Regions from separate parts of the Streptomyces sp. B8-7 genome, predicted to be linked through region 1. Evidence: riboswitches for the same ligand, from Rfam matches in the RefSeq annotation. Region 1 holds a riboswitch; each other region holds the start of a gene.
What was found. Region 1 has a riboswitch for cyclic di-AMP ahead of AC5K6T_RS11955 (M23 family metallopeptidase). Riboswitches for the same ligand answer to the same signal wherever they lie in the genome.
Positions count from the first base shown of each region.

Region 2: another riboswitch for cyclic di-AMP. It lies ahead of AC5K6T_RS24285 (M23 family metallopeptidase); the one in region 1 lies ahead of AC5K6T_RS11955 (M23 family metallopeptidase).
Region 3: another riboswitch for cyclic di-AMP. It lies ahead of AC5K6T_RS31420 (M23 family metallopeptidase); the one in region 1 lies ahead of AC5K6T_RS11955 (M23 family metallopeptidase).

Region 1 is NZ_JBYRRL010000002.1:733,489-743,758, forward strand. It holds gene shc (squalene--hopene cyclase) at 1-110, shown strand, start outside; gene AC5K6T_RS11915 (phosphorylase family protein) at 110-751, shown strand; gene hpnH (adenosyl-hopene transferase HpnH) at 757-1,779, shown strand; gene ispG (flavodoxin-dependent (E)-4-hydroxy-3-methylbut-2-enyl-diphosphate synthase) at 1,784-2,941, shown strand; gene dxs (1-deoxy-D-xylulose-5-phosphate synthase) at 2,968-5,028, shown strand; gene AC5K6T_RS11935 (aspartate aminotransferase family protein) at 5,025-6,443, shown strand; gene AC5K6T_RS11940 (helix-turn-helix domain-containing protein) at 6,540-7,271, shown strand; gene AC5K6T_RS11945 (DUF6126 family protein) at 7,268-7,387, shown strand; gene AC5K6T_RS11950 (tyrosine-protein phosphatase) at 7,455-8,252, opposite strand; cyclic di-AMP (ydaO/yuaA leader) riboswitch at 9,147-9,304, shown strand; gene AC5K6T_RS11955 (M23 family metallopeptidase) at 9,309-10,270, shown strand, end outside.
Region 2 is NZ_JBYRRL010000004.1:963,236-973,505, reverse strand. It holds gene AC5K6T_RS24290 (PrsW family intramembrane metalloprotease) at 1-323, shown strand, start outside; gene AC5K6T_RS24285 (M23 family metallopeptidase) at 436-1,479, opposite strand; cyclic di-AMP (ydaO/yuaA leader) riboswitch at 1,491-1,649, opposite strand; gene AC5K6T_RS24280 (PP2C family protein-serine/threonine phosphatase) at 1,915-3,108, opposite strand; tRNA gene AC5K6T_RS24275 (tRNA-Met) at 3,485-3,558, opposite strand; gene AC5K6T_RS24270 (SUKH-3 domain-containing protein) at 3,735-4,544, shown strand; gene AC5K6T_RS24265 (dihydrofolate reductase family protein) at 4,662-5,798, opposite strand; gene AC5K6T_RS24260 (FtsX-like permease family protein) at 5,908-7,104, opposite strand; gene AC5K6T_RS24255 (ABC transporter ATP-binding protein) at 7,101-7,799, opposite strand; gene AC5K6T_RS24250 (hypothetical protein) at 7,836-9,365, opposite strand; gene AC5K6T_RS24245 (hypothetical protein) at 9,445-9,909, opposite strand.
Region 3 is NZ_JBYRRL010000008.1:34,877-45,146, reverse strand. It holds gene AC5K6T_RS31435 (bifunctional acetate--CoA ligase family protein/GNAT family N-acetyltransferase) at 1-365, opposite strand, end outside; gene AC5K6T_RS31430 (HPr family phosphocarrier protein) at 897-1,178, shown strand; gene AC5K6T_RS31425 (GntR family transcriptional regulator) at 1,547-2,245, opposite strand; gene AC5K6T_RS31420 (M23 family metallopeptidase) at 2,516-3,280, opposite strand; cyclic di-AMP (ydaO/yuaA leader) riboswitch at 3,293-3,483, opposite strand; gene AC5K6T_RS31415 (M16 family metallopeptidase) at 3,958-5,346, opposite strand; gene AC5K6T_RS31410 (M16 family metallopeptidase) at 5,343-6,776, opposite strand; gene AC5K6T_RS31405 (DNA gyrase/topoisomerase IV subunit A) at 7,142-9,598, shown strand; gene AC5K6T_RS31400 (CobW family GTP-binding protein) at 9,800-10,270, opposite strand, start outside.

The DNA.
Region 1 (10,270 bases):
TCTCCATCAACTACCACCTGTACCGGCTGGTCTTCCCGCTGACCGCGCTCGGCCGGTACGTCCACGGCGAGCCCTTCACCGCCCGTCCCGCCGAGGCCGGGGAGGGCTGATGACGGCCAGGCCCGCCCCCGCCCCGCTGCTGATCGCCTGTGCGCTCGGCATCGAGCACCTCGCCCTGCGCCTGGGCGACCGCGGCGGCGCGGGCGGGCCGGTGACCGTGCTCCGCACCGGGATGGGCCCGAGGGCCGCCGAACGCTCCGTCACCCGGGTCCTGGCCACCGCTGAACTCGCCGGCGCCGCGGTGCTCGCCACCGGCTTCTGCGCCGGGCTCGCCCCCGGCATGCACCCCGGCGACCTCGTCGTCGCCGAGGAGACCCGCGACCCGCACGGCCGCACCCCCTGCACCGGCACCGACCTGCTCGTCAAGGAGCTGGCGCGGGCCGTGCCGGGCCGCACCGTGCACACCGGGCCGCTCACCGGCTCCGACCACGTCGTGCGGGGTGCCGAGCGGTCCGCGCTGCTCGCCACCGGCGCGATCGCGGCGGACATGGAGTCGGCCGCCACGCTCCTGAACGCCGTACGGGCCGGCGCGCGCCCGGTTGCGGCCGTCCGGGTGGTCGTGGACGCTCCAGAACACGAACTCGTCCGAATCGGCACCCTGCGCGGTGGAATATCAGCCTTCCGCGTGCTTCGCTCCGTGCTTCCCGCTTTCTTCGAATGGCACCGTTCTTTGCTGCTCCCCCGGAGGTGAGCCAGATGGCCATGCCGCTGCGACAGTCCATCAAGGTTGCTACATACCTGGCCGAACAGAAGCTTCGCCGGCGTGAGAAGTTCCCGCTGATCGTCGAGCTGGAACCGCTCTTCGCCTGCAATCTCAAGTGCGAGGGCTGCGGCAAGATCCAGCATCCGGCCGGTGTGCTCAAGCAGCGCATGCCGGTGGCGCAGGCGGTGGGCGCGGTGCTGGAGTCGGGTGCACCGATGGTGTCCATCGCCGGCGGCGAGCCGCTGATGCATCCTCAGATCGACGAGATCGTACGCCAGTTGGTGGCCAAGCGGAAGTACGTCTTCCTGTGCACCAACGCGATGCTGCTGCGCAAGAAGATCGAGAAGTTCACGCCCTCGCCGTACTTCGCGTTCGCCGTGCACATCGACGGACTGCGCGAGCGGCACGACGAGTCGGTCGCCAAGGAGGGCGTCTTCGACGAGGCGGTGGAGGCGATCAAGGAGGCCAAGCGGCGCGGCTTCCGGGTCACCACCAACTCCACCTTCTTCAACACCGACACCCCGCAGACCATCGTGGAGGTCCTCGACTTCCTCAACGACGACCTCCAGGTCGACGAGATGATGATCTCGCCCGCCTACGCGTACGAGAAGGCCCCCGACCAGGAGCACTTCCTCGGTGTGGAGCAGACCCGCGAGCTGTTCCGCAAGGCGTTCTCCGGCGGCAACCGGCGCCGCTGGCGGCTCAACCACTCCCCGCTCTTCCTGGACTTCCTGGAGGGCAGGGTCGACTTCCCCTGCACCGCCTGGGCGATCCCCAACTACTCCCTCTTCGGCTGGCAGCGCCCCTGCTACCTGATGAGCGACGGCTACGTCCCGACGTACCGCGAGCTCATCGAGGACACCGACTGGGACAAGTACGGACGCGGCAAGGACCCGCGCTGCGCCAACTGCATGGCGCACTGCGGCTACGAGCCCACCGCCGTGCTGGCCACCATGGGCTCGCTCAAGGAGTCCCTGCGGGCCATGCGCGAGACGGTCGGCGGGAACCGGGAGTGACCTCATGACCGCCATCCCCCTGGGCGTCCCCGAGGTGCCGGTCCGGCCGGTCGCCGAGCGGCGCAAGAGCCGGCGGATCCAGGTCGGCTCCGTGGCGGTCGGCGGTGACGCGCCGGTGTCGGTGCAGTCCATGACGACGACGCGGACCTCCGACATCGGTGCCACGCTCCAGCAGATCGCCGAGCTGACGGCGTCGGGCTGCCAGATCGTACGGGTGGCGTGTCCCACGCAGGACGACGCGGACGCGCTGGCGACGATCGCCCGCAAGTCGCAGATCCCGGTGATCGCGGACATCCATTTCCAGCCCAAGTACGTGTTCGCCGCGATCGAGGCCGGCTGTGCGGCCGTGCGCGTCAACCCGGGCAACATCAAGAAGTTCGACGACCAGGTCAGGGAGATCGCCAGGGCCGCGAAGGACCACGGCACCCCGATCCGGATCGGGGTCAACGCCGGTTCTCTGGACCGGCGGCTGCTGGAGAAGTACGGCAGGGCCACGCCTCAGGCCCTGGTGGAGTCGGCGCTGTGGGAGGCGTCGCTGTTCGAGGAGCACGGTTTCCACGACATCAAGATCTCGGTCAAGCACAACGACCCGGTGGTGATGATCGAGGCCTACCGGCAGCTCGCCGCCCGGTGCGACTATCCCCTGCACCTGGGCGTCACCGAGGCCGGCCCGGCCTTCCAGGGCACGGTGAAGTCGGCCGTGGCGTTCGGCGCGCTGCTCTCCGAGGGTATCGGCGACACCATCCGTGTCTCGCTGAGCGCGCCGCCGGCCGAGGAGGTCAAGGTCGGTATCCAGATCCTGGAGTCGCTGAACCTCAGGGAGCGTGGTCTGGAGATCGTCTCCTGTCCGTCCTGCGGCCGCGCCCAGGTCGACGTGTACAAGCTCGCGGAGGAGGTGACCGCCGGTCTCACGGGTATGGACGTCCCGCTGCGGGTGGCGGTCATGGGCTGCGTGGTCAACGGGCCGGGCGAGGCCCGTGAGGCCGACCTCGGTGTCGCCTCCGGCAACGGCAAGGGGCAGATCTTCGTCAAGGGCGAGGTCGTCAAGACCGTCCCCGAGTCGAAGATCGTGGAGACCCTCATCGAGGAGGCCATGAAGCTGGCCGAGCAGAAGGAACAGGACGGCGCCGCACCGGGGAAGCCGACCGTCAGCGTGAGGTGAACAGCACGGACCGAAGGGGGCCGAGTGTGACGATCCTGGAGAACATCCGCCAACCACGCGATCTCAGAGCGCTGACCGGGGCGCAGCTTCGCGAACTGTCGGAGGAGATCAGGCAGTTCCTCGTGCACGCGGTCGCCAGGACCGGCGGACACCTCGGGCCCAACCTGGGCGTGGTGGAGCTGTCCGTCGCCCTGCACCGGGTCTTCGAGTCGCCGGCCGACCGCATCCTGTGGGACACCGGCCACCAGAGCTACGTGCACAAGCTGCTGACAGGGCGTCAGGACTTCTCCAAGCTGCGCGGCAAGGGAGGCCTGTCCGGCTACCCCTGCCGCGAGGAGTCCGAGCACGACGTCATCGAGAACAGCCACGCCTCCACCGCGCTGGGCTGGGCCGACGGACTCGCCAAGGCCCGCCAGGTGCAGGGCGGCGAGGGGCACGTCGTCGCGGTCATCGGCGACGGAGCCCTCACCGGCGGCATGGCCTGGGAAGCCCTCAACAACATCGCCGCCGCCAAGGACCGGCCGCTGATCATCGTCGTCAACGACAACGAGCGCTCCTACGCCCCCACCATCGGCGGTCTCGCCAACCACCTGGCGACGCTGCGCACCACCGACGGCTACGAGAGGTTCCTCGCCTGGGGCAAGGGCGTCCTGCTGCGCACCCCCGTCCTCGGCCGGCCCGTCTACGAGGCCCTGCACGGCGCGAAGAAGGGCTTCAAGGACGCCTTCGCCCCGCAGGGCATGTTCGAGGACCTGGGCCTGAAGTACGTCGGCCCCATCGACGGCCACGACATCGGCGCCGTCGAGTCCGCGCTGCGCCGCGCCAAGCGCTTCCACGGGCCGGTCCTGGTGCACTGCCTCACCGTGAAGGGCCGCGGCTACCAGCCCGCCCTCGCCCACGAGGAGGACCACTTCCACACCGTCGGTGTCATGGACCCGCTCACCTGCGCCCCGCTCGCCCCGCCGGGCGCGCCGTCCTGGACGTCGGTCTTCGGCGAGGAACTGGTGCGGATCGGCGAGGAGCGCGAGGACGTCGTCGCCGTCACCGCGGCCATGCTGCACCCGGTCGGCCTCGCCCGGTTCGCCGAGCGGTTCCCGGACCGGGTCTGGGACGTCGGCATCGCCGAGCAGCACGCCACCGTCTCCGCGGCGGGCCTGGCCACCGGCGGGCTGCACCCCGTCGTCGCCGTCTACGCCACCTTCCTCAACCGCGCCTTCGACCAGCTCCTGATGGACGTCGCCCTGCACCGCTGCCCGGTCACCTTCGTCCTGGACCGGGCCGGAGTGACCGGCGTGGACGGGCCCTCGCACAACGGCATGTGGGACCTGTCCGTGCTCCAGGTGGTTCCGGGGCTGCGCATCGCCGCGCCCCGTGACGCCGCCCGGCTGCGCGCCCAGCTGCGGGAGGCCGTGGCGGTGGACGACGCGCCGACCCTGGTCCGCTTCCCGAAGGAGACCGTCGGCCCGGACATCCCGGCGCTCGACCGGGTGGGCGGGATGGACGTCCTGCACCGCGCCGAACGCCCGGAGGTGCTGCTGGTGGCCGTCGGGGTGATGGCCCCGGTGTGCCTCCAGGCGGCCGAGCTGCTCGAAGCCCGCGGCATCGGCTGCACCGTGGTGGACCCGCGCTGGGTCAAGCCCGTCGACCCGGCCCTGCCGCAACTGGCGGGCGGACACCGGCTGGTGGCGGTCGTGGAGGACAACAGCCGTGCCGCCGGGGTCGGTTCGGCCGTCGCCCTGGCGCTGGGCGACGCCGGGGTCGACGTACCCGTACGGCGGTTCGGCATCCCCGAGCAGTTCCTCGCGCACGCCAAACGGGGCGAGGTGCTGGCGGACATCGGGCTGACCCCGGTCGAGATCGCCGGAGCCGTCGGGGCGGGTCTGGCCTCGGCCGCCGGCGCCGGTACGGGGTCCGGGACCGGTTCCGGTGGTCCGGGGACGGTCGACGGGGCCGGCGGGTTCGACGGATCCGGCCCGCCCGGCGCGCCCGCCGCCGCTCCCGGTGGCCCGAGGGGCCGGGGTGCGGCCCGGGATGAGGCGGACGCGGCCCCGGACGGCGGCGACGGCACGGACGAGGAGACGGTATGAGCACCGCCGAACCCGCGGCGCAGTCACCGGGAGCAGGGCAGTTCGACCTCGGCAGACTGCTCGCCGAGCGCGGCGCCGAGCGCTATGAGCTGCACGGCAGATACCTCAACCACCAGCTTCCGCGGATGCTGCACACCATCGGTTTCGACAAGGTGTACGAGCGGGCCGAGGGCGCCTACTTCTGGGACGCGGCCGGGGACGACTACCTGGACATGCTCGCCGGGTTCGGGGTGATGGGCCTGGGCCGGCACCACCCGGTGGTCCGGCGGGCGCTCCACGACGTGCTCGACGCCGGCCTCGCCGACCTCACCCGCTTCGACTGCCAGCCGCTGCCCGGCCTGCTGGCCGAGCGGCTGCTCGCGCACAGCCCGCACCTGGACCGGGTGTTCTTCGGCAACAGCGGCACCGAGGCGGTGGAGACCGCGCTGAAGTTCGCCCGCCGCGCCACCGGCAGGCCACGGGTGCTCTACTGGGACCACGCCTTCCACGGCCTGACCACGGGCTCCCTGTCCGTCAACGGTGAGAGCGGCTTCCGTGAGGGCTTCGCCCCGCTGCTGCCGGACACCGCCGTCCCCCTCGGAGACCTCGACGCGCTGGCCGGGGAACTGCGCAAGGGGGACGTGGCCGCCCTGATCGTCGAGCCCATCCAGGGCAAGGGCGTGCACGAGGCCCCGCCCGGCCACCTGCGTGCCGCACAGGATCTGCTGCACCGGCACAAGGCGCTGCTGATCGCCGACGAGGTGCAGACCGGTCTCGGCCGCACCGGCGACTTCTACGCCTACCAGCACGAGGAGGGTGTGGAGCCGGACCTGGTGTGTGTGGCCAAAGCGCTGTCCGGGGGATACGTGCCGGTGGGCGCGACCCTCGGCAAGGACTGGATCTTCAAGCAGGTCTACTCGTCCATGGACCGGGTCCTGGTCCACTCCGCGAGCTTCGGATCCAACGCCCAGGCCATGGCGGCGGGCCTGGCCGTGCTGTCCGTGATGGAGAACGAGCAGATCGTCGCGAACGCGCGGGCCACCGGCGACCTGCTGAAGGCGCGGCTCGCCGCCCTGGTGGACCGCTACGAGCTGCTCGCCGACGTGCGCGGCCGGGGTCTGATGATCGGCATCGAGTTCGGACGGCCCAGGTCGCTGAAGCTGCGCAGCCGCTGGGCCATGCTCCAGGCGGCCCGCAAGGGCCTGTTCGCACAGATGGTGGTCGTACCCCTGCTCCGGCGGCACCGGATCCTCACCCAGGTGTCCGGGGACCATCTGGAGGTGATCAAGCTCATTCCGCCGCTGGTCATCGGGGAGCGGGAGGTGGACCGCTTCGTGGACGCCTTCACCGAGGTCATGGACGACGCCCACAGCGGAGGCGGGCTGATGTGGGAGTTCGGCAGGACGCTGGTGAAGCAGGCGGTGGCCCAGCGCTGAGCACCCTCGGGCCGGAGTGCTGCGCGGGAGGAGCCGGGTTTGCCCCTCAGGCAAGAAACTTGCCCCGGGGGCAACGGCTGCGGCTGAATGGAGGGCATGAGCCCTTCCGAGACCGGGCCCGTCCCGCCCGCCGCGGCCGACGGGACCGCGTCCCCCGACTCTCCCGCGTCCCCCGACTCTCCCGCGGTCGCCGACTCTCCCGCGGTCGCCGACTCTCCCGCGGTCGCCGACTCTCCCGCGGTCCCCGGCCTTCCCGCGGTGGCCCCACAGCTGCGCGCCCTGCGCCGCCGGGCGTCGCTCACTCTGGAGGCCGCGGCGCGCACCGCCGGGCTGTCGCCGGCGCACCTGTCCCGGCTGGAGACCGGGCAGCGCCAGCCGTCGCTGCCGATGCTGCTCGCGCTCGCCCGCGTCTACGGTACGACCGTCTCCGAGCTGCTCGGTGAGAGGGTCGCCGACCGGGACGCCGTCGTGCGGGCCGCCGGCATGGAGCCGACCCGGGCGGGCGGCTGGACGTACTGGCAGGCCGGCGCGCCCGGCCGCGGGATGCAGGCTCTGCGGGTGCACGTACCGCGCGGCTCCCAGGGCGACATCGTGCGTGTGCATCCCGGCGAGGAGTGGCTGCACGTCCTCGGCGGGCGGCTGCGGCTCGACCTCGGTGACGCCGCGCACCGTCTGGGGCCCGGCGACAGCGCGCACTTCGACTCGCTGACCCCGCACCGCATCGCCGCCGAGGACCCCGGCGGCGTCGACCTGCTCTTCGTCCACACGCTGTTGCAGAGTCCCACGGCCTCGCTGTGCCTGGGGCCGCCGACGGGAGACACACCATGAGTGACATCGAACAGAAGTTCCCCCGCACGCTCTGGGTGCGGCTGCTGATCTACATCGCCGCCGGGCACCTGTTCGCCGGGTTCCTGTACCTGCTGTTCGCCGTGGGCGCGGACTGACCCGGCCCCGGGCGGGCTCCGGGACGGGGCAGAGGGGGCGGGCGCGGGGCCGGCGCTTCGGGCCGGCTCAGTCCAGCAGGCGGTCCCGCAGCCGCTCCCGGGTCTCGGGTGTCACCCCGAGCCCCTGCTCCAGATAGGCGTCGACCCCGCCCCAGGTCTGCTCGATGGTCTCCATCGCCGCGGTGAGGTACTCGGCGCGCGCGTCGAACAGCGGGCTGAGCAGATCCATGACCTCGGGGGAGTAGGCGGCGGCCGCATCGCCGTTGCGGCGCACCTTGTAGCGGCGGTGGGTGGCGTTGGACTCCAGGTAGTCGGCGAGGATCGCGTCCTGCTCGACGCCGATCGCGAGCAGCGTCACCGCGATCGACAGTCCGGCGCGGTCCTTGCCCGCGGCACAGTGCATCAGGGCGGGCACGCTGTCCTCGGCGAGGGCGTGCAGCACCCGCGAGTGCTCACCGGTGCGCTCCACGACGATCATGCGGTACGACGCGATCATGCGGCCCGCGGCCCTGCCGTCCGCGAGGACGGAGCGCAGCTGCGCGAGATCGCCGTCGCGGACCATCCTCCAGAACTCGGCGCCGTCGGCCGGGTCGCTCAGCGGAAGGTTCAGGTTGCGCACGCCCGGCAGGTCGACGTCCGGGCCCTCCAGCTTCTGGTCGGCGGCGTTGCGGAAGTCGAAGATCGTGTGCAGGCCCAGGGAGGAGAGGAACGCCGCGTCGTCGGAGGTCGCGTGGGCCAGGTGGCCGCTGCGGAACAGCACGCCGTGGCGCACCCGGCGTCCGTCGACCGTCGGCAGTCCGCCCACGTCGCGGAAATTACGCACGCCGGCCAGCTCGGGTTCGGTCGACGGGACCTGCTGCGTCACGGGGGCTCCCTCCCGGTAGGGCCCCGTCGGCGCGGCTCGTCGACGGGCACGGTCTGACGATACGACATGGCTTCCCGGGGCCACCGGTCGTCCATGCCGTCGGGCCCGGGGCTCCCGGGCGCTGACCGCACGGCCCGGCGTGCGCCCGCGGCGCGCGCCGGTGTCCCCCGTGGCGCCTCTCAGGCCCGGGCTCTCACGCCCGGGCTCTCGGCCCGATTCCGCGAGCCCCTGCGCGGGAGGGCCGGTGGACGGACGGCCGGGTGGGGGTGCCTTGGGGGGTGCGTGGGAGGGCGTGGGGGTGCGTGGGGGGCGCGCGGGTGGGGGGAATGAGGAGGAATGAGGAGGAATGTGAGACATCCGGAGACATCCGGAGACATCCGGAGCGGGCGGAGAGGTGTGGAGGGGTGTGGAGGGGCGGGGCGCCCCGGGGGGGGATGTATTGCCTGTCGTGTGACGAAAGGTGCTCAACGGATGAAGTGCGGGAATCGGACTCTTGCCGCCTGAGCGTGGGCCGGTTCGTCGAGTGGTGTCGCTTTGGTGGGGCAAGCGGACTCAATGTGTGAGTCCTCCTTCTCAATGCCTTCTGGGGCTTCTGTCCGAATTAGTGTCTTCATTCCAACTCGCTCTGGAATAAAGAAACCTGGAGACGTGTCACGTGAGGAGCGTCATATCCGTGACGGTGAGTCGCCCGTCATGCTCACGTAATCAGTCAGCCTTTCAAGGGGATTCGGGGAACGCGGGGCGTCCGCATTGCACGCAGGGTGACCGTGAACCACCTGTAAGGATCAAGAACCGACGCTTCGCCTGGAACCTCTTGCTTGTCCGTTTGCGTCTTGGTCGCTTACGTTCCCAACCGATCCGGACGGACGCCTAATCCTGCCGCCGACCGGAGCCCGCGCAAACCCACCCGTGTACGGCAGGAGCGGGGGACCCACAGGTACAAACGCCTGTTCCGGTCTCCGGAACGGCTTGGGGTAAAGCCGCGCCCCGGCGCGGCCGGACATCTCCAGTCCGCACCCGACAGCTCACCTCGCAGGCGCCGGAGAGGAATCCCCCATGCCCGTGAAGGGTAAGCACCGCCGTCCCAAGGCCGCTCAGCGCCTCAGCCGTTCTCTCGTCGTCGCCGGCACCGGCAGCGCCGCACTCGCCCTCCCGCTGCTGGGCGCCGCGGTCGCCGTCGCCGCGCCCGGGCAGGCCGCTCCGCAGTCGGCCGTCCAGTCGGTGACCACGCAGACCAAGGCCGCCCAGAAGCCGGCCGCCGCCCAGAAGGCCACGCACCTCTACACCGTCAAGAGCGGCGACTGCCTGTCGAAGATCGCCGACGAGCACCACGTCCGCGGCGGCTGGCACAAGCTCTACCAGGACAACCGCGAGGCTGTCGGCGCCGACCCGTCGCTGATCCATCCGGGCCTGAAGCTCACCCTCGGCAAGAAGGCGGCCGCGGCCCACACCCCGGCCACCGCCCGGGCGCCGAAGCCCGCGACGTCCTCCGGCTCCTCGAAGTCCTCCGGCTCTACCGCGTCGTCCGGGGCCGCCAAGCCGTCCACCGCGTCGAAGTCGTCCGCGGCCGCGCCGAAGCCCGCCGCGGCCCCCGCGCAGGAGTCCTCCGCACAGCAGTCCTCCACGGACGCCGTGCAGACCGCCACCACCGCGGCGAGCGGCTACGCCGCCCCCGTCGCCGGTGCCGGTGTCGGCACCGCCTACCACGTGGCGGGCAGCATGTGGTCCAGCGGCTACCACACCGGTGTCGACCTCGTCGTGCCGACCGGTACCCCGCTGAAGGCCGTGGGCACGGGCACCGTGGTCTCCGCGGGCTGGGGCGGCGCGTACGGCAACCAGGTCGTCATCAGGCTGGCCGACGGCTACTACGCCCAGTACGCCCACCTGTCCTCGCTGTCCGTCTCGGCCGGCCAGAGCGTGGCCGCCGGTCAGCAGGTCGGCCTCTCCGGCGCGACCGGCAACGTCACCGGCCCGCACCTGCACTTCGAGATCCGGACCACCCCCGACTACGGCTCGGA
Region 2 (10,270 bases), on a different contig from region 1:
GCAGGGCGGCGGGCCGTCAGGTGGCCCGGTACGAGGCGGCCGCGGCGTCACTGGCGTTCCTGCGGCACCGGGGCCGCCGGAACGGGGCCGGTGCGGACTTCACCGCACGGGAACGTGAGCTGCTGCACGCGCTGTGGGCGGGCCGCACCACGGCCGGACCGGCGCTGCGGTACGCGGCGCGGGCGGCGGCCGCACCGCCCCGCCGGACACCCACGACCGCCCACCACGGCTACGACGACGACTACTACGGCCACGGCCACGGCCACGAGTGCGGTCAGCCCGTCCCCGGCCCCGTACCGCACATGAGGAACCGGCGGCCCTGACGTCGGGGGGTGTCGTCAGGACCGCCGGTTCACTCCGGGCCCGACGGGGCGGGCCGGGGCACCTCACCGGGCGGGGGGGCGCCCGGTGCCGTGCGGGATCGGCAGGGGCGTCTCAGGGGGTGAGACCCCGCTCGCGCAGCCAGGCCAGCGGGTCCACGCCGCCCGCGGCCCCGCCGATGTGGACCTCCAGGTGCAGGTGGGGACCGGTGACGTTGCCCGTGGCGCCGACGCGCCCGATGACGTCGCCGGTGTTGACCTTCTGGCCGACGCTGACGTTGATCGAGGACTGGTGCGCGTACCAGAGCTCGGTGCCGTCCTCCAGGGTGAGGACCGTGCGGTAGCCGTACGACCCGCTCCAGCCGGCCTCGGTGATCGTGCCGGTGTGGACGGCCTTGATGGGCGTACCGGTGGGCGCGGCGAAGTCCAGGCCGGTGTGGTAGCCGGAGGACCACATGGAGCCGGCCTGCCCGAAGAGGGAGGTGAGCGTGTACGAGGAGGTCGGCAGCGTGTACTGGCGGGCCAGCTCGGCGAGCCGCTCGGCCTCGGCCTTCTTGCGGGCCTCCTCCTCCGCGGCGGCCTTCGCGGCGGCGGCCTCGGCCTCGGCCTCCTTCTCGGCCTTGGCGGCGGCCTCGGCGAGTTCCTTCGCCGCGGCGGCCTGGGCGGCCTGGGCGGCCTTGGTGTCGGCCTGGCTCTGCTGCCGCTCGGCCTGGGCGATGATGCGGGCCCGCAGGGCCTCGCCTGCGTCGTCGGCGCCCTGGGCGGTGTCGGCGGCCGTGGTGCCGATGCCGCTGAGCGGGGCGGCGGGCTCTTCGGCGGGCTGCTCCTCGTCGGACAGCAGGGTGCCGACGGAGGGCAGGTCGGGCATGGAGATGGCGACCGGCGGCTTGCCGGACTGGGCGCTGGCCATGCCGCCGGCGCCGACAGCGGCTATGACGCCGACGCCGAGGACGGTGGAGCTGCGGGCGAGTCCGCCGCCGCGCTGCTTGGAGACCCGGTGCCTGCCGCGTACGGGGCGGACGGTGTCCGCGGTGGGGTTCCACTCCTCCCACGGACCGTCGTCGGTGCGGGGGCCGCCGTAGGCGAAGACCTCGGCGGTGTCGGCGGAACGCTGGCCCGGCACGAACGGGGCTTGCGGGGCAGGCCGGTTGGACGCCACGTGGGCGTACTCCTTTCCTTCCTTCTCGCCTACCGGGTTAGCTGACGGGTTCGGAACAGGAAGGTCTCCTACGCGCGTATACCGGCCGTCGGTGCACGGCGGGCATTCGCGTGATTCACCCCAAGTTGGTGGTTCCCCGGTTCCCTTGCGGGATTCGGCGCGTGCGCACGGAGCCGCCTCTTGTGACGGCTGGGACGACCGCTGCGTTATCGGACAGTAATAGAAGCGGGTCCCTCTTTCCAAGCTGTTCGGCTTGATCATTGCAGTTTCCGGGCAGGAGATTCACCCCAGGAGGGGCGAAAGCCGGGCGAGTTGACCCGGCACCCACGACGTCCGAGTTTCTGACGTTTACTCAGCTGTTATGCGGAGGGCACCCGTCCGATCACATCGCGTGACGCGAGCCGGAGAAGACCCGCCGCCGGGCGGCTCCGGAACTCACGGCGACCCGCCGCCCCCGCTCCTCCTGCCGGCGGACCCCTCGGCCCCCGCGGAGCCCGCCGCATCCAGGGGACGGCGGACGGCGAGCAGGGCCATGTCGTCGCCGAGTGCGCCACCCGAGTGGCCGCGTACCTCCTCCGCCAGAGCCGACAGCAGCGCCGCGGGCCCGCGGAAGACCCGGCCGGTGAGCCGCAGCTCCGGGTCGTAGAAGACGCCGTCCGCGTCACGGGCCTCGGACAGCCCGTCGGTGTACAGCAGCAGGGTGGCCCCGCCCGGAAAGGGCACCTCCTCGACCCGGTCCGGCCCGCGGCCGAGGTCGCCGAGGCCCAACGGCAGCGCGGGGCTGCGCGGGTGCACCGGGCGCACGGTGCCGTCGCCGTACAGCACGAGCGGCGGGGGGTGCCCGCGGTTGAGGACGCGTGCGAGGGCTTCGCGGTGCGGCAGTTCGGCGAGCGCGGCGGTGGTGAACCCTTCCAGCGCGTCCAGGCCCGCCCGACGCGCCCCCTCACGGTCGAGCGCGCGTTCCAGCCGGTCGGCGACACCGGCCAGGGTGGCCTCCTGCTCGGCCGCCTCCCGGAACGCCCCGATCACGACGGCGACCGCGGACACCGCACCCATGCCCTTGCCGCGGACGTCCCCGACGACGAGCCGCACCCCGTGCGGGGTGTCCTGCACCGCGTACAGGTCGCCGCCGATGAGCGCGTCCTCCTGCGCGGCCTCGTAGCGGGCGGCGATGTCGAGGCCCCCGATCCGTTCGGCGGGCTCGGGCAGGACGGCGCGCTGGGTGGCCTCGGCGATCTCCCGGGCGGAGGCGAGCCGCTCGCTGCTGCGGCGGACGAGGACGTTGATGACGACGGCGAGGAACGCCACGGTGACGACGGTGATCTGCTCGGTGACCGCCTCGGCCTCCAGGGCGATGCCCATCAGCACGTGCAGGGTGAGGACGACGACGACCGCGGCGGAGCCGATGAGCACCGTGCCGCGCCGTGAGTACAGCGGGGCGGCGACGAGGGGCGCGGCGGTGAAGAACGGTGCGGCGGCGTACACGTCCGGGGTGAGGGCGTCGTAGACGAGTCCGGCGCTGATCAGCAGGACGGGCAGGACGCGGACGAAGGCACGGGTCGACGAGATCCGCCGCCGGTCGTCGGCTGCGGCCGCCGAGCCGCCGACCGGCCCGACGGGCGGTCCCACACCCCTCACCTCACCAGCCGGCACCCTGTCTCCCGGCGTACGTCGACGGTCGGGCCGCGCCTCGGCCCGTCCGTCCAGCCTCGCCGGTGCACCCCCGCGCGGCGAGCGGAACGGTCCGACCGGGCTACGCCGGGAGCGGGCCGGCGCACGCAGGCGGGCCGGCCGCCGCCTGACGCGGCCGCCGCCTGACGCGGACGGCTCAGGGCGACGGCCACGGAGAGGGACCGGGAGCCGGCACCGGGGCGTGGCATGGCGTGGCGTGGCGTACGAGCACACGGGGAGACGGGGAGACGGGGAGACGGGGAGACGGCACAAGCGTCATGGAACGACTCAGGGCCGGAGTCCGTTCACATGGACTCCGGCCCTGGGCCTTCAGTAGCGGGGACAGGATTTGAACCTGCGACCTCTGGGTTATGAGCCCAGCGAGCTACCGAGCTGCTCCACCCCGCGTCGGTGATTCAAGTGTACGCCATGCTCAGGACCACCAGCACCACGGTTTCCCGCACCCCCTTTCGTCTTCGAGATCCCGGAAGGAGAAGACCCCGTCTTCAACGTCCATGGTCCCCCGCCCCACCACCACGACCGTCCGGCCGCCATGTGCAACAGCAGGGTGCCAGGATGTCCGGGTGGTCAGCGCTGAAGAGTGGATTCGAATCCGTAGCGGCCTGCGGTTCGGCCAGAGGTTCCGAGGGACGGTGACGGCAGTCCCGAGACCGGGTGCGATCGGGATCTTCGTCGACATCGGTCTTCCGGTCGGAGGGTTCGTCGATGTTCTGCTTCTGCCGACGGCCGCAGAACGCTGGCCGAGCGAGGGGACCGAGGCCGCATTCGAGGTCTGGTGGGCCGATCAGCGACAGCAAGTGCGACTCAAGCCAGTCGACCCGCGGTTCCTGCGTGACGACTTCACCCACTGGCAGGCGGACTGGCGGCCCGGCTGGCCCGAAGACGTGCCGGTGGACAAGGCATGGGTCGATGCGGCGGTGACGCATCTACGGGGAACCGGCGTGATCGAGGAGACACTGCGCTCGGCAGGCTGGCGGCCGGGACGGCACGTCTCGACGGGCCGCTGGCGCAAGGCGCTCGAGAAGACCGGCCTGATCCGCATGCACGATGCCGCTGAAGCCTTCTTGGCGGAGTTCGGTGGCCTGGACGTCCGGATCAGCGGCCCCGGGATCACCTGCGCCAGGACCCCCTTCACCTTCGACCCGGACGACCTGATCGGCGAGGAGGACCGCTTCGCCGACTGGAGTCACACCATCGGGCGCGCCGTCTTCCCCCTCGGCGAACTCGATGAGGGCAGATTCCTCCTCGGCATCGACGAGAACAGCGAGATCTACCTGGTCGAGACCTGGCTGGCTACGTTCGGCTCTGCCCGGGACGCGCTGGAGAAGCTCATCCTGGGCGTCGCCCCGGAGCGGATCGAGACTGCCGACTGAGCAGCCCCAGCCGACCGGGCTCCACCCCGACGACGCTTCCCGACGGGCCGCGCGATCGCCCAAGATCCCGTGTCCCTGCCGGGGCGGAGGCGAAGGACGGGTTGGGCCGGGCTGAGGTCAGGCGGGGGGTTCCAGGTGCCGGTTGGGAGCCTTGGCGCGGTCCGCGTACTCGGGCAGGACGACGACGTGGGCACCGTGCGCGGTGAGGAGTCCGCTGCCGTCGGCCCCGGCGACGAAGGTGTCGGGTTCGCGCCAGGCGGTGACGACACGGCGGACGCCGGCGTCGAGGATGAGCCGGGCACAGGGGGCGGGGCGGGAGGCGCGGCGGGCGCAGGGTTCGAGGCTGGAGTAGACGGTGGCGCCGGGCAGCCGCGGGTCCGCCGGGTCGATCTTGGCGAGGGCGGCCTCCTCGGCGTGCACGAGGGGGTCGCCGACCTCGCGGGAGTGGCCGCGGGCCAGTTCGGTGCCGTCGGCGCCGACCACCACCGCACCCACGCTGAAGGCGGTGTCCGACGGCGGGCACAGCGCGGCCAGATCGCAGGCGAGGGCCAGCCAGTGCCGGTCGGCGGGCACGGTGCGCGGGCCGGTGCCGGGGGCGGTGGGCTCGTAGCGCATGAGGACGACGTCCTCGATGCGCCGGGTCTCCACCAGCCGCAGCCGGCCGCCCTGATAGCCGCCGGGGCCGAAGAGCCGTGGCGCTTCGGGGGTGCCGACCAGGAGGGGGGCGAGGACCAGCTGGAGTTCGTCGGCGAGCTGCTGCCGGAGCAGCTGGGTGTGCACGGTGCCGCCGCCCTCGACCATCAGTCGCCGCACCCCCCGTACGTCGTGCAGGTGCTCCAGCACGGCGGGCCAGTCGAGCCGGTCGCCGAGGTCGACGACGTCGGCGGCGAGCCCCGCCCGCGCGGCGCGTCCGGCACCCCTGCCGGTGGTGTACAGCACCTTCTCACCGCCGGTGTGCCAGAAGCGGGCCGCGGGGTCGAGATCGCCGCTGGCGCTGACGCAGACCTTCAGCGGGAACTCCGCCCGCCCCTGTGCGACGCGCGCGGCCCGCCGCTCGGCGGAGTTGACGAGCAGCCGGGGGTTGTCGGCGCGCAGGGTGCCCGCACCCACCAGGATCGCGTCGCAGGAGGCCCGTACCTCGTCCACCCGGTCGAAGTCGGCCGGGGAGGAGAGCAGCAGCCGCTCCGGGCCGGTGTCGTCGAGGTACCCGTCGAGGGAGACGGCGGCGGAGAGAAGGACGTACGGGAACGGCATCGGCGCGAATCTCTCACTCTCACGGAGAACGGACGGCATCACACACCAGGGCCCCCATCCTCGCGCCTCCCCCGGGCCCCGGGAACTCCCCCCGCCTCCACCCGCACCGTCAGCCATGCGCCCGCGCCCCCAGATAGGGATCCCCCCGCAGCACCCCCCGACTGCCCAGCAACACCCCGCCGGCCAGCCCGAGAGCCGGGAGCAGCAGTACTGCGGCGGTCCAGCCCGGTCCTGGCAGGGAGTCACTGAGTGTGATCGGCAGTCCGAGCGTGCTGCTGAGCGGACCCGCGAGGGCGAGGGAGGCGCCGCTGCCGACGACCGCGCCGACCGTGCCCGCCACTCCGCCCGAGAGCAGTGCCTCGCACAGCAGGATCCGACGCAGCTCGGGGCGTCCGGTGCCAAGAATGCGCAGTACGGCAAACTGCCCGAGCCGGGCCCGGGCGCTGTCGGCGGCTCGCACGGCCCCCAGGCCGACAGCAGCCAGAGCCAGGACCAGTACCCCGGCCCGCATGGCGAGGTCCGCTGCGCCGAACAGACCCGGCAGATGACGGATCCGGTCGGACACCGGGGAGGCGGAGAAGCCTGCGGCCTGCAGCGCGTCGGTGACCGCGGCCACCTGCCTCTGGTGCGCGACCACCACGACGGCGGACTGCGCGCCCTCCTTGTCCCGGAAGGTCTCGGGGTCCTGCCCTGCCCGTGCGGCGGCCAGCAGCGCGGCGGAGGACTCGGAGAGATAGGCGACGCCTGGTCCGTCGGCTTGCCAGCTCGGGTCGTAGAGAGCCGCGATCCGCAGTCGGAGGACCGCGGTGGTGCCGGAGGCGGCCCCGGTCGCCCGGGTATGTCCGAAAGCGATCGTGCGGCCGAGGAGCGGGGTGAAGTCCGTGCCCTGCGCGGTGGCGGGAAGGACGACCTCGTCCGGGGAGAGCCGTTCCGGCAGGGTCCCTTGTGTGATGGGAAGGTCGTCGGCCGGGGTCAGAGTGCGGCTGGTCAGGTCGTACGTCCCTGACTCCTCCGCGTAGAGGGTGGAGGGGTAGTCCGCGACCACGTGGCGGACGCCCGGCACATTCCGGGCCTCTCTCAGGGCCGCAGTGGTCAAGGGGCGGACCGACACGTCGTCCTCGAACGAGGTGAGCTCGATCTGGGTGAGTCCGCCCGATGCCAGGACGTCTCGCTGGACGGCGCCCGCCGCGCCCGCGGTCACACCGGCCGACGTGCTCAGCAGAGCCGCCAGCACGGTGAGCGTGGGCAGCGCCCGGCGCAGGGACTGTCCGTCGCGTCTCCACGTGTACAGGCTCCAGCGGCTCATCCCTGCTTCTCCTCACCGGCGTCCTGCCGGAGGGCGGGTGACAGCACTCCCCCGTCGAGTACGTGGCGCTGCTCGCAGATCCCTGCGAGCAGCGGGTCGTGGGTGACCAGCAGGACGGCCGCCCCGCGCTCGGCACAGGAGAGCAGGGCGGCACTCACGGACTGCGCGGTCGCGGGGTCGAGGCCGGAGGTCGGCTCGTCGGCCAGGATGAGCACCGGCTCCTTCACGGCGGCTCGGGCGACGGCGATCCGTCGGCGCTGGCCGCCGGAGAGTTCCGTGACCGGGCGGTCGGCCAGGTCCGCCATGCCCAGATCGCCGAGCATGTCGCGCGCCGCCGCACGATGCCGGGTCAGGCGGGACCCGTAGGCCGCCGCGACGTTCTCCCAGGCGTTGAGGAACGGCAGAAGTCCGAGGTCCTGGAGCACGAGGCCGATCGCGCGCCGGCGCAGTTCGTCCCGTTCGGCCGCTGACAGGTGGCGGGTGTCCGTGCCGGTGATGTCGAGGGAGCCGGCGTCCGGAGAAAGGATCAGCCCGAGAAGGGCCAGCAGTGTGCTCTTGCCCGAGCCTGACGGCCCCTCCACGGCGGCCGTCGTGCCTGCTTCCAGGGTGAGGTCCGCTCGGGTCAGGCCGCCGCCTGACGCGTAGTGGAAGACCAGGCCCTCTGCCGCGACTGCGGGTGGTGAGGCGATGTTCATGCGCGGGTGAGTTCCTTCCGCCGGGATCAGGACGGTTCAGGCGAGCAGGTGGTAGGCAGCCCTGGTGCCGTCGGCGGAGGCGACACCGCCGGGCGACACGGCGTACAGGTCCGGGTGTTGCGGATCGCGGTAGGGCTCCAGGAGACCTGGCAGGTCGTCCCACAGGGTCTGGGGGATGCTGCGGTCGGAGACAAGCGCCGCCTCGACCGCGTCGGAGGCGGTCGGCAGATCCCCGGATCGAAGTGCCTCGCGGGCCTGCGCCACGAGATCGGCCCTCGTGGTGAGGCGCCGGGCCTGCGCCTCGCACCCGACGCTGGCGAGCATCGCCACGATGCGCAGGGAACGGGCGGACAGGGTGCTCCCCTCCTCTTCCGGCAGTTCCGCCGATGTGTGCCCGCACCCGAGGCCGAACTCGGCCCGTGCCGCCATCGCGCCGTACCAGCGGCGCTGGTTCTCCTCGGTGAGGCGGGCGGGCACCGCCGACTCGACCGCCTGCCGTACGCCCGCGGCGGCCTGTGGGCCGCAGGACAGGGACAACCGGTGGCAGATCATGGCGAGGAGGATCCGGTCGGACGGGTCGAGTCCGTGGTCGGTCCCCAACTCCGTCAGGCGTGCCTTCAGCCAAGGCGGCACACGCCGGTGCCGGCCGGCCGCGGTGAGAGCCCGCGCCGCGTTGTAGGTGGCGGTCAGCGTGCCCAACTGCGCCGGTGCCTTGTCGACAAGCCCGTCGGGCCGGACGGTGCCCATGGGGGGAGGCAGCGACGTCGAGGCCCTGTCGGCGTCCCGGGCCAAGGCCCTGCGGACGATCCAACGGGTCTGGGTGTCGCCGTCCCTGAGCGCGGGCAGCAGGCATGCGCGCGCGCTGTCCGGCAGGTGCCCGTGCAGCAGGGCCAGGGCAGCCCGCCGCAGAGGATCGAGAGCTTCGCAGTCGGCCGTCAGTCGAGCGCCTGCATCCCGCAGCGCATACGTCGCACGACCGCTCACCCCGGCCGACCGAAGCGCCTCTACGGCGTAGAGCACGGGGACGGGCTCGGCGGTGTGCGCGGTGTCCGCCACGAGGTGCCGCAGGGCGTCGGGCGGTACGGAGTCGGTGCGGCCCAGACAGGTCAGGGTCCGCAGGAAGGCCGCCCGTGTGGCCAGCGAGGTCAAGGGGTCGTCCGCCGCGTCCGGTGTACGCAGGTAGGCAAGCGCCTCGGCCTCGGCCCGCTCTCGGAGCCCGGCCCGCTCCAGGACTCTTGCCGCCGCCCGGACCGGTGCCCTCGTCATGGCCAGACACACGTAGTGGGCGCGCCAGGCCGGAGTGTCCAGGGCGTCGGTCCGGGCCAGATCCGCCAGAGCGGCCGGCAGGATGGCCGACGGGGTTCCGGCAGTCGGCGCGAGTGCGGCTTCCAGGCGCCCGTACGCGGTCGGATACAGCGCGGGAACCCGGCCGGTGTCCGCTCGCGTGGCCCGTACCAGGTCGTTCGCGCCGCGCAGGGCGTCGAGCCCTTCCGCCAGACGGTCACCGGGCGGAACCGGCCGGTCGATCGGGCCACCGCCGAACAGCGAGAGGCCGAGAACGCCCACGGCCGCCGCCACCGTGGTGCTGAACGCCCACCGGCGATACCCGGGGGCCGCCGCCCGGGGAAGACGGTTCCTCACGCGGTCAGTCGTTGGCGCAGGCCGAGGCGAACGCCTTGACACCGGCCGTGAAGGCGCCACCGTCCGAGCAGGTGGTGATGCTCGTGTTGAGTGAGCCACCCGGATCTGCGATGCCGCTGATGTCGGCGATCCAGGTGTTCTTGTTGGTCCAGCTCACCTGCCGCGTGTTCTCGCTGACGTAGGTACCGCTCGGGCTGAGAGAGAGCGTCGCCTGCCAGCCGTTGGCCTTCACGGTGGCCGTGTTGGTGATCTTTCTGACCTTGTACTTGTGACTGCCCCGGAACACCTTGGTGGACGTCTTGAAGGAGCACTTGTCGGCATAGACGTTGCAGTGCCAGGCGTTGACCTGGACCTTCGCTCCGGTGCCGGGCAGATCCGTCGACCCGGAGTCCGACACGGCGGCAGTCGGAAAGGCCGTACCCGCGATCAGGACCACGGCGAGTCCCGCGGTCAGAAGGGTGCTCTTCACTCGTCTCCCTGTACTCGTGGGGCATGCGCCCTGGTGACCCGACAAGGCATCGAATGCTATGAGTTGCGCCGATCCATACCGGTGACCGAAAAACGCCCTCTGTTGCGCCGTGACGTCGGCGGAGAAACGAATGGCCGGGGCGCCCGACCCGCTTGCCGACAGCGATCGGGGGCGCCTTCCGGCCACTCCAGGACATCCCGGTTCACCCCTACGCGGGACAGCAGCGGACGGAGATGACGGGCGACAAGACCACGGCGCCCGCCCCGGCATGAGGCGGACCAGGGCGCCGTGCGACAGGTCTCCCCCAGCCAGAGGCTGGTGCGTCTCGAACTCACCGAGGGTCCGCGACGGCACCGGCACG
Region 3 (10,270 bases), on a different contig from region 1:
TGGGCGTCCTGCACCAGGAAGGCCACCTCGGCCTCGTCGGCGGGGGCGGGCGCGGGCAGTCCGTCCGCTCCGATGCGGTCGTAGCGCACGGTGGCGATGAACTCGCCGCCGATGGTGGCCGCGAGGCCCACCCGGTCGACGTGGTCGTGGTGGGTGAAGCGGCGGACGTCCTTGGCCGACAGGCGCGGGTAGGGCGCGAAGAAGCGGTAGTACTTCGACTCGTCCGAGACCTGCTCGTAGAAACTGACCAGGCGTTCGGCGTCGTCGACGGCGATGGGCCGGATGCGCGCGGTGCCACCGTCGCGCAGCACCACGTCGGCCTCCCAGTGGGCGGGGTACTCGTGCCGGTCCGGCGCGCTCTGCATGGGGCCCAGCGTACGGCTCGCACACGGCGACGGCGCGGGGCGGTCCGCGGGACATCCGACCGGGCCGGAGGGCGGGGCCAGGGCGGTGGCGGCCGAGGCGAGGACGGGCCGGGGCCGGGCCGGCGGCGGCCCGGGCGGGGCCGGACCGAGGCCGAGGCGAGGGCCGGGGCAAGGGCCGGGGCCGGGGCCAGGGCCGGGGCCGGGGCCAGGGCCGGGGCCAGGGCCGAGGCCGGGGCCAGGGCCGAGGCCGGGGCCAGGGCCGAGGCCGGGGCCGAGGCGAGGGACGGGCGCAGCGGCGGCGAGGGCCACCGCCGGGGGCCACGCGGCGCCCGGGACGGGGGTCCGTGGGGCGGCGGCGCACGGCCCCGGGCCCCCCGGAGCCGTGTCACGGTCCGGACGCCGCAGCCGGGCTCCGGAGGACCGGGCTCGTACGCCACGCCGGGACGGCCCGGGAGGCGGCACGTTCCCGGCACACCGGCCGGTGTGGAACACTGGTCTAGACAACCCTGAGCAAGTGAAGGGCAGCATCACATGGCTGAGCGCCGCGTCAACGTCGGCTGGGCCGAGGGTCTCCACGCCCGCCCCGCCTCCATCTTCGTCCGAGCCGCCACCGCCGCAGGCGTCCCCGTGACGATCGCCAAGGCCGACGGCAGCCCCGTCAACGCGGCCTCCATGCTGGCCGTCCTCGGCCTGGGCGCCCAGGGCGGCGAGGAGATCGTGCTCGCCTCCGACGCCGAGGGGGCGGACGTCGCCCTCGACCGCCTGGCCAAGCTGGTCGCCGAGGGCCTTGAGGAGCTCCCCGAGACCGTGTGAGCCGGCCCGCGCGACGCGCGCCGAAGCCGTGGCCACCCCGGGCGGCGGCGGCCACGGCTTCGGCGCTTCCCCCGCGTGCCCGGCCCTCTCCCCCGCGGCGTACGAACGGCCGAGCGGGAGCGGACGCGGACACCGCACGCAACGCGCGGCCGCCGCCGCCCGACACCGTTTCGGGACGCACGGCCGCGACCATCGGGCACACGCCGCGGAACGTCCGGCCGCGACGACCCGGCACACCCGCCGGAAGGCCCGTCCGCCATTCCGCGGACATGCCGAACAACGCACCCCCGAATTACCGGGAAAAGCGGAAAGCGGCAGCGCAGGAAAACCCCGCCGCCGATATCCTCTCTTTGTATACGGCGTACGCGTTAAGGCCGCGGACCCGACATGTTTACGGGATGTTGCGAAGTCCTCACACGGTCCGCGCGGTCCGGCTGGCCCGGAACGCGCAGCCGGTGCGCGGCCCCCGCCCGCTCGGCGTGCAGCGCGGTGATCGCCCGCGCGCGCTCGCTGTCGCCGCGGGCCACCGCGTCCACGATCGCGCCGCGCTCGGCCCAGGACTCGACCGGTCCGGCGGCGGGGGGCTCCACGGCGTACATCCAGGCGATCTTGTGCCGCAGCTGCGTCAGCACCGCGATCAGGGCGGGACTGCCGGAAGCCTGGGCGAGGGTCTCCTGGAACCAGCCGCCCAGCGAGCGCAGATCCTCGCTGTTGCCGCGTCTGGCCCGCTCCTGCCCCAGCCTGACCAGCCCGCGCAGCACCTTGAGATGCGCCTCGGTGCGCCGCTGGGCGGCCCGGGCGGCCCCCAGCGGCTCCAGCAGCATGCGCATCTCCAGCAGGTCCGCCGCCTCCTGCTCGGTGGGCTCGGCGACACACGCGCCCGCGTGCCGCCGGGTCACCACGAAGCCCTCCGCCTCCAGCGTGCGCAGGGCCTCCCGGACGGGAACGCGTGAGACGCCGTAGCGTCGCGCCAGCACTTCCTCGGTGAGCCGGCTCCCGCGTTCGTGGACACCGGCGACGATGTCGTCCCTGATCGCCGTGCACACCGAATGCGCCGGTACACGCATGAGCGACCTCCGCCTTAATGCCCGTGAAACGCCGACGATTGACGTGTGTTCAGCGACTCTATGGCAATGACGCCGAATTTCCGACGGCGGGCCGGATTCCATGGCTATTTTTTGCTCATGCGACCGTCCTGAACGGCCGATTCGACCGGATCGGCCGTCCCGTTGACCGGAAGGGAACGCCGAAAGCCCCGGCCGGGAGCGGCAGGGGCTTTTACGCGGGCGTACGCCGGGCACTGCGGCCGAGCACGGCTCGCACCGGGTGTGCGCCGGTCAGATCTCCACGCCGTGCGCGCGCAGGTAGGCGAGCGGGTCGACGTCGGAGCCGTACTCCGGCGAGGTGCGGGCCTCGAAGTGCAGGTGCGGGCCCGTGACGTTGCCGGTGGCACCGGACAGGCCGAGCTGCGCACCGGGGGCGACCGGCTGCCCCGCGACGACGGTCAGCGAGGACAGGTGGCCGTACTGGGTGTACGTGCCGTCGTGCATGCGGACGACGACCTGGTTGCCGTAGGCGCCGCCCCAGCCGGCCTCGACGACCGTACCGGCGCCGACGGACCGGACGACCGTACCGGTGGCGGCGTGGAAGTCGATACCGGTGTGGCTGCCGGAGGACCAGACGGAGCCGCCCGCGCGGTAGCCGGTGGAGACCGAGGAGCCGGCGACCGGCGTCACGAAGGTGTTCAGGCGCTTGCGCTCGGCCTCGCGGGCGGCGCGCTCCTCCGCCTCGCGGGCGGCCTCGGCCCGCGCCTCGGCGCGCGCCCTGGCGGCGGCCTCGGCCTTCCGCTCGGCGAGCGCCTCCTCGGCGGCCTGCTTCTGCGCGGCGGCCTGCGCGCCGACCTGGTCGGCCGCCAGGTCGCCGAGGGTGAGCACCGGCAGCAGGCCGGTCTGCTCGGCCTCCGGTTCGGCGGCGAGCGCCGGAGCGGCCAGAGTGCCGATGACACCGGTGGTGGTGAGCGCCGCCATGCCCGCCGCACGGGCGCCGGTGCGCCGGATGCGGGTGGGACGACGGTGCTTCCCGGTGGCGCGGGTGAACGCCATGAGGTGGCTGGTCCTTTCCTTCCCTCTCGCCTACCGGGTTAGCTGACGGGTTCGGAGCAGGAAGGTCTCCTACGGGCTCCCACGCACGCGCGGGCACCCGATTCACCCCAGGGATGTGGACCCCGTCCACCGCGGGGCGGCGACAGGGGTGGGTCCCCGGCTCCCCTGGCTCGCGCCGCACGGGGACTCGGCGATGACTGTCCGGTGCCGCGGATGCGGCGCACTGCCTGACGGACAGCCCGGAAGACGTTAAGGGGATCATCGGGTGATCCCCAAACCGATCGGCCGATGTGTAGCGCATGACACAGGACGGACAGGCAACCCCTGCCCCTCAATTCGAGGTAAGCGGCCACAAATCAGGCACCGCCGAAGGTGCCGGGGCGCCACGGGCCGAAGCGTCACCGGAGCCCCGGCGGGGCGGGCGGCGGGGGACGGACGGCACGGGTACGCACGGCGGCCGGCACACCCGTGCACCCGGTACGCACCGCGGCCGGCGCACTCGTGCACCCGCTACGCACCGCGGCCGGTGCACCCGTGCATCCGGTACGCACGGTGGCCCGTGCACCCGTGCACCCGTGCACCCGGTGCCGTCCCCCCCCGTACCCTCGTGCCCGCGTGCATGCGCGGGCACGGGGGTACGACAGGGGACGGCCCGCGCCACCCGCGCCGTCCCCGTGCTACTCGGCCGCCACCACGCTGACCGCGCCGATCCCGAGCGCCGCCACGGACTCCTTGATCTGCGCCGCGTCGCCGACGAGGACCGTGACCAGGCGGTCCACCGGGAAGGCGTTGACGACGGCCGCGGTGGCCTCCACCGTCCCGGTGGCGGCGAGCCGCTGGTACAGCGTCGCCTGGAAGTCGTCGGGCAGATGCTGCTCCACCTGGTCGGCGAGCGTGCCGGCGACGGCGGCGGCGGTCTCGTACTTCAGCGGCGCCACCCCGACCAGGTTCTGCACGGCCACGTCCCGCTCCGCGTCGGTCAGGCCCTCCCCGGCGAGCGTGCGCAGCACGCTCCACAGGTCGGCCAGCGCGGGCCCGGTGTTCGGGGTGTCGACGGAGCCGCTGATGGCGAGCATCGACGCGCCGGAGCCGTCCGGCGCGGAACGCAGCACCTGGCCGAAGGCCCGCACACCGTAGGTGTAGCCCTTCTCCTCGCGCAGGACGCGGTCCAGGCGCGAGGTGAGGGTGCCGCCCAGGCAGTACGTGCCGAGCACCTGCGCGGGCCACACCCGGTCGTGGCGGTCGGCGCCCACCCGGCCGATGAGCAGCTGGGTCTGCACCGCACCGGGCCGGTCCACGATGACGACCCGGCCGGTGTCGTCGGCGCTCACCGGCGGCACCGGGCGGAGCGCGGCCGCGGAGCCCTTCCAGGCGCCCAGCGTGTCGCCGAGCAGGCCGTCCAGGTCGACGTCCGTCAGGTCGCCGACCACGACGGCGGTGGCGGTGGCGGGGCGTACGTGCCGCTCGTAGAAGGTGCGGACCGCCTCGGAGTCGATGGCGGCGACGGTCTCCTCGGTGCCCTGGCGCGGCCGGGACATGCGCGAGGCGGCCGGGAACAGCTCCTTGGAGAGCTCCTTCGCCGCCCGCCGGGCCGGGTTGGCCAGCTCGTGCGGGATCTCGTCGAGGCGGTTGCGGACCAGCCGCTCGACCTCGCTGTCGGCGAAGGCGGGCGCCCGCAGGGCGTCGGCGAGCAGGCCGAGCGCCTTGGCGAGCCGGGAGACGGGCACCTCCAGGCTGATCCGCACACCCGGGTGGTCGGCGTGCGCGTCCAGGGTCGCTCCACAGCGCTCCAGCTCCGCGGCGAACTCCTCGGCCGAGAGCTGGTCGGTGCCTTCGGAGAACGCCCGGGCCATGATCGTGGCCACGCCCTCCTGGGCGGCCGGCTCGGCGTCGAGCGGCGCGTCCAGCAGCAGCTCGACGGCGACGACCTGCTGGCCGGGCCGGTGGCAGCGCAGGACCGTGAGGCCGTTGCCGAGGGTGGCGCGGGTGGGCGCCGGGAACGCCCAGGGCCGGGCCGCGCCCGCCTGGGGCATGGGGTGGAAGTCCATCGCGGCGAGCTCGGTCACTTGGCCGTCTCCTCGTGCTCGTGGTTCTCGTGGCTCTCGTGGCTCTCGTGGTTCCCGGCCTGGACGGTGGCCTCGGCCTCGGGGTCCTCGGGGAAGTCCTCGTCCTCGGTGTGCTCTGCGGACTCCGGCGACAGCGGCTCGTACACCAGCACCGCACGGTTGTCGGGGCGCAGCCGGGCGGCGGCGACCTCACGGACCTCCTCGGCGGTCACCTCCAGCACCCGCCGCACTGCGGTCAGGGCCAGCTGCGGGTCGCCGAACAGGACGGCGTAGCGGCACAGTTCGTCGGCGCGGCCGGCCACCGTGCCCAGCCGGTCCAGCCACTCGCGCTCCAGCTGGGCCTGCGCGCGCTCCATCTCCTCGGCGGTCGGGCCCTCGGCGGCGAACCGGGCGAGCTCCTCGTCGATGGCGGCCTCGATCACCGGTACCTCGACGTCCCCGGAGGCCTTCACGTCCAGCCAGCCCAGCGAGGGCGCCCCGGCCAGGCGCAGCACGCCGAAGCCGGCCGCGACCGCCGTACGGTCCCGGCGGACGAGCCGGTTGTACAGGCGGGAGGACTCGCCGCCGCCCAGGACGGTCAGCGCCAGGTCGGCGGCGTCGCACGCGCGCGTGCCGTCCTGCGGCAGCCGGTAGGCGGCCATCAGCGCCCGCGCGGGGACCTCCTCCTCGACGACCTCGCGCAGCTCCCGGCCGATCACGTCGGGCAGGGAGCCGTCGCGGGGGGCGGGCTTGCCGTCGTGTCCGGGGATGGATCCGAAGTACTTCTCGATCCAGGCGAGGGTCTGCTCGGGGTCGATGTCGCCGACCACGGACAGCACCGCGTTGTTGGGCGCGTAGTAGGTGCGGAAGAACGCGCGCGCGTCCTCCAGGGTCGCCGCGTCCAGGTCGGCCATCGAGCCGATCGGCGTGTGGTGGTAGGGGTGGCCCTCCGGGTAGGCGAGGGCCGTGAGCCTCTCGAACGCGGTGCCGTAGGGGACGTTGTCGTAGCGCTGACGACGCTCGTTCTTGACGACGTCGCGCTGGTTCTCCATGGACTCCTCGTCCAGGGCCGCGAGCAGCGAGCCCATACGGTCGGCCTCCAGCCAGAGAGCGAGCTCCAGCTGGTGGGCGGGCATGGTCTCGAAGTAGTTGGTGCGCTCGAAGCTGGTGGTGCCGTTGAGGGAGCCGCCGGCGCCCTGCACCAGCTCGAAGTGGCCGTTGCCCCTGACCTGGCCGGAGCCCTGGAACATCAGGTGCTCGAAGAGGTGCGCGAGCCCGGTGCGGTTCTCGGTCTCGTGGCGGGAGCCGACGTCGTACCAGAGGCACACCGCGGCGACCGGGGTCAGGCGGTCCTCGGACAGCACCACGCGCAGGCCGTTGGCCAGGCGGTGCTCGGTCGCTGTCAGGCCCCCGGAGCCTGCCTGGTCTGTGGCCGTGTGACCCATGGGCATGTACGTCCCTTCGATGGCTGTCGCGGTCGCTGAAAACCGCTGCTGTCCTGCCGGTCCTGCCACTGTATGCAAGCGTGCGGGCCGTCGTCGGAGTTCCCGCCCGCCGTACGCCGAGAGCGAGATCCCGTAGCCTTCGGGCACACGCGCACGGGCGGTGCCGGGTCCTGTTCCGGTGTTGTCGGTGCCGAGGTCCACAATGGTCCGCGTCAGAACCCGTTCATGCTTCAGAGCAAGGCGCGAGCCGGCGGGGCGTGCCGGTGCCGGCCGGACGAGTGCGTGCGGTCCGGGCGGTCCGGGCGCGCTCGTCCCGCCGGTACCGGCACGCGCCCCGCAGGCGAGCACCCAGAAAAGAGGAGCCGGCAGCGATGGCCCGCCGCAGCACGAAGACCCCGCCGCCCGACGACGCGTACGAGGAGAGGATCCTCGACATCGACGTCGTCGACGAGATGCAGGGCTCCTTCCTCGAGTACGCGTACTCGGTCATCTACTCCCGAGCGCTGCCGGACGCCCGCGACGGTCTCAAGCCGGTGCACCGCCGCATCGTGTACCAGATGAGCGAGATGGGGCTGCGCCCCGAGCGCGGCTACGTGAAGTGCGCGCGGGTCGTCGGCGAGGTCATGGGCAAGCTCCACCCGCACGGCGACGCGTCGATCTACGACGCCCTGGTGCGCATGGCGCAGCCGTTCTCCATGCGGGTGCCCCTGGTCGACGGCCACGGCAACTTCGGCTCCCTGGGCAACGACGACCCACCGGCCGCCATGCGGTACACCGAGTGCCGGATGGCCGAGGCGACGAGCCTGATGACCGAGTCGATCGACGAGGACACGGTCGACTTCACGCCCAACTACGACGGCCAGGAGCAGGAGCCCGTCGCGCTCCCCGCGGCCTTCCCGAACCTGCTCGTCAACGGCGCGTCGGGGATCGCGGTCGGCATGGCCACCAACATGCCGCCGCACAACCTGCGCGAGGTCGTCGCCGCCGCCCGGCACCTCGTCCGGTACCCCGGCGCCGACCTCGACACCCTGATGCGGCACGTGCCGGGGCCCGACCTGCCCACCGGCGGCCGGATCGTCGGCCTGTCCGGCATCCGCGACGCCTACGAGACGGGCCGCGGCACGTTCAAGATCCGCGCCACGGTGTCCGTGGAGACCGTCACCGCGCGCCGCAAGGGCCTCGTCGTCACCGAACTGCCGTTCACGGTCGGCCCGGAGAAGGTCATCGGCAAGATCAAGGATCTCGTCGGGTCGAAGAAGCTGCAGGGCATCGCCGACGTCAAGGACCTCACCGACCGTGAGCACGGGCTGCGCCTGGTCATCGAGATCAAGAACGGCTTCGTGCCCGAGGCGGTCCTGGAGCAGCTCTACAAACTGACGCCGATGGAGGAGTCCTTCGGCATCAACAACGTGGCGCTCGTCGACGGCCAGCCCCTCACGCTCGGCCTGAAGGAGCTGCTGGAGGTCTACCTCGACCACCGCTTCGAGGTGGTGCGGCGGCGCAGCGAGTACCGCCGCGGCAAGCGCCGGGACCGGCTGCACCTGGTGGAGGGCCTGCTCACCGCGCTGGTGGACATCGACGAGGTGATCCGCCTCATCCGGTCCAGCGACAACTCGGCCGAGGCCAGGCGGCGCCTGATGGAGCGCTTCGCCCTCAGCGACGTCCAGACGCAGTACATTCTCGACACGCCGCTGCGCCGGCTGACCAAGTACGACCGGATCGAGCTGGAGTCGGAGAAGGACCGGCTCACGGCCGAGATCGGGGAACTGACCCGGATCCTGGAGTCGGACGCGGAGCTGCGCAAGCTGGTCTCGGCCGAACTGGCCGCGGTCGCCAAGAAGTTCGGCACCGACCGCCGTACGGTGCTGCTGGAGTCCGCGGGCGCCCCGGCGCCGACCGTGTCCCTCCAGGTCGCCGACGACCCGTGCCGGGTGCTGCTGTCCTCGACCGGGCTGCTCGCCCGCACGGCGACCGGTGAGCCGCTCCCCGCGGGCTCCGGGGGGCGCCGCGCCAAGCACGACCTGATCGTCTCGGCGGTGGCCGCCACCGCGCGCGGCGAGGTCGGCGCGGTGACCTCGGCCGGCCGGCTGCTCCGGCTGAACGTGGTCGACCTGCCCCAGCTGCCGGACACCGCCACCGCACCGAACCTGTCGGGCGGCGCTCCGCTCACCGAGTTCCTCTCGCTGGACGACGGGGAGACGGTCGTCTGCCTGACCACCCTGGACGAGTCCTCCCCCGGACTTGCGCTGGGCACCGAGCAGGGCGTGGTCAAGCGTGTGGTGCCGGACTATCCGGGCAACAAGGAGGAGCTGGAGGTCATCACCCTCAAGGACGGCGACCGCCTCGTCGGCGGGGTCGAGCTGCGCACCGGTGACGAGGACCTGGTCTTCATCACCGACGACGCGCAACTGCTGCGTTTCCAGGCCTCCCATGTGCGTCCGCAGGGGCGTCCGGCGGGCGGTGTGGCGGGCATCAAGCTCACCGAGGGCGCGAAGGTCATCTGCTTCACCGCGGTGGATCCGGCCCTCGACGCGGTGGTGTTCACCGTCGCCGGTTCGCGGGGCACGCTGGACGACTCGGTGCAGACGACGGCCAAGCTGACCCCGTTCGACCAGTTCCCGCGCAAGGGCCGCGCCACGGGCGGGGTGCGCTGCCAGCGGTTCCTCAAGGGCGAGGACTGCCTGTCGCTGGGCTGGGCGGGCGCGGCGCCGGCCCGTGCGGCGCAGAAGAACGGCGCTCCGGCCGAACTGCCCGAGCCCGATCCGCGCCGTGACGGCTCGGGCGTGTCGCTGTCCAGGACGGTGGCGGCGGTGGCGGGACCGGCCTGAGGGACCGCGGCCGGCACGAGGGCGAGGGCGGGCCCGCACGGGGCGGCCGAGGACGGGCCGGCGCCGGGGGCGCTGGAGGAGCCGGGGCTGGGGGAGCCGGCGCCGGCCTGCAGCGGCTGAGGCCGTGAGCCGGCGCGGAGCCGGGCCGGACTGCGCTCCGGGGAGACGGCCGGCCCGGGGCGGGTCCTCCGGCGGAGGGCCTCAGCCGGTGACGGGTGAGCGGTCGGGGCCCTCCGGGGCGTCGAGACCCTCCGGGCCGCCGAGGGCGTACGCGTCACCGGGCCGGCCGACGGTGGGCCGGCCCGGTGCTTCGGGCTCGTCGCCCGGCTCCCGCACGTAGCGCAGGACGCCCCACATGCCGTGCTCGTCGGCGTCACCGGCGTGACCGGCGTCGTCGGCGCACGCCTGGAGTTCCTTGGCGAGGGCCTCGGTGTCGATGCCGGAGCCGATGAGCACGAGACGGGTCAGCCGGGGGCCGGCGGCGGGCCAGGGGTCGGGCTCGAAGCGCAGGAAGCGGCCGACGGCGTGGACGCCGTAGCGGTTCCGGGTGTCGTGGAGCCCGAAGCCGACCTGCCCCTTGATCCGGTAGAGCCCCTCGGGGCGGCTGTCGAGGAAGGCCATCAGCCGCCGCGGGTCCATCGGTGTGGCGGTCTCGAACGACAGGGTGTCGTA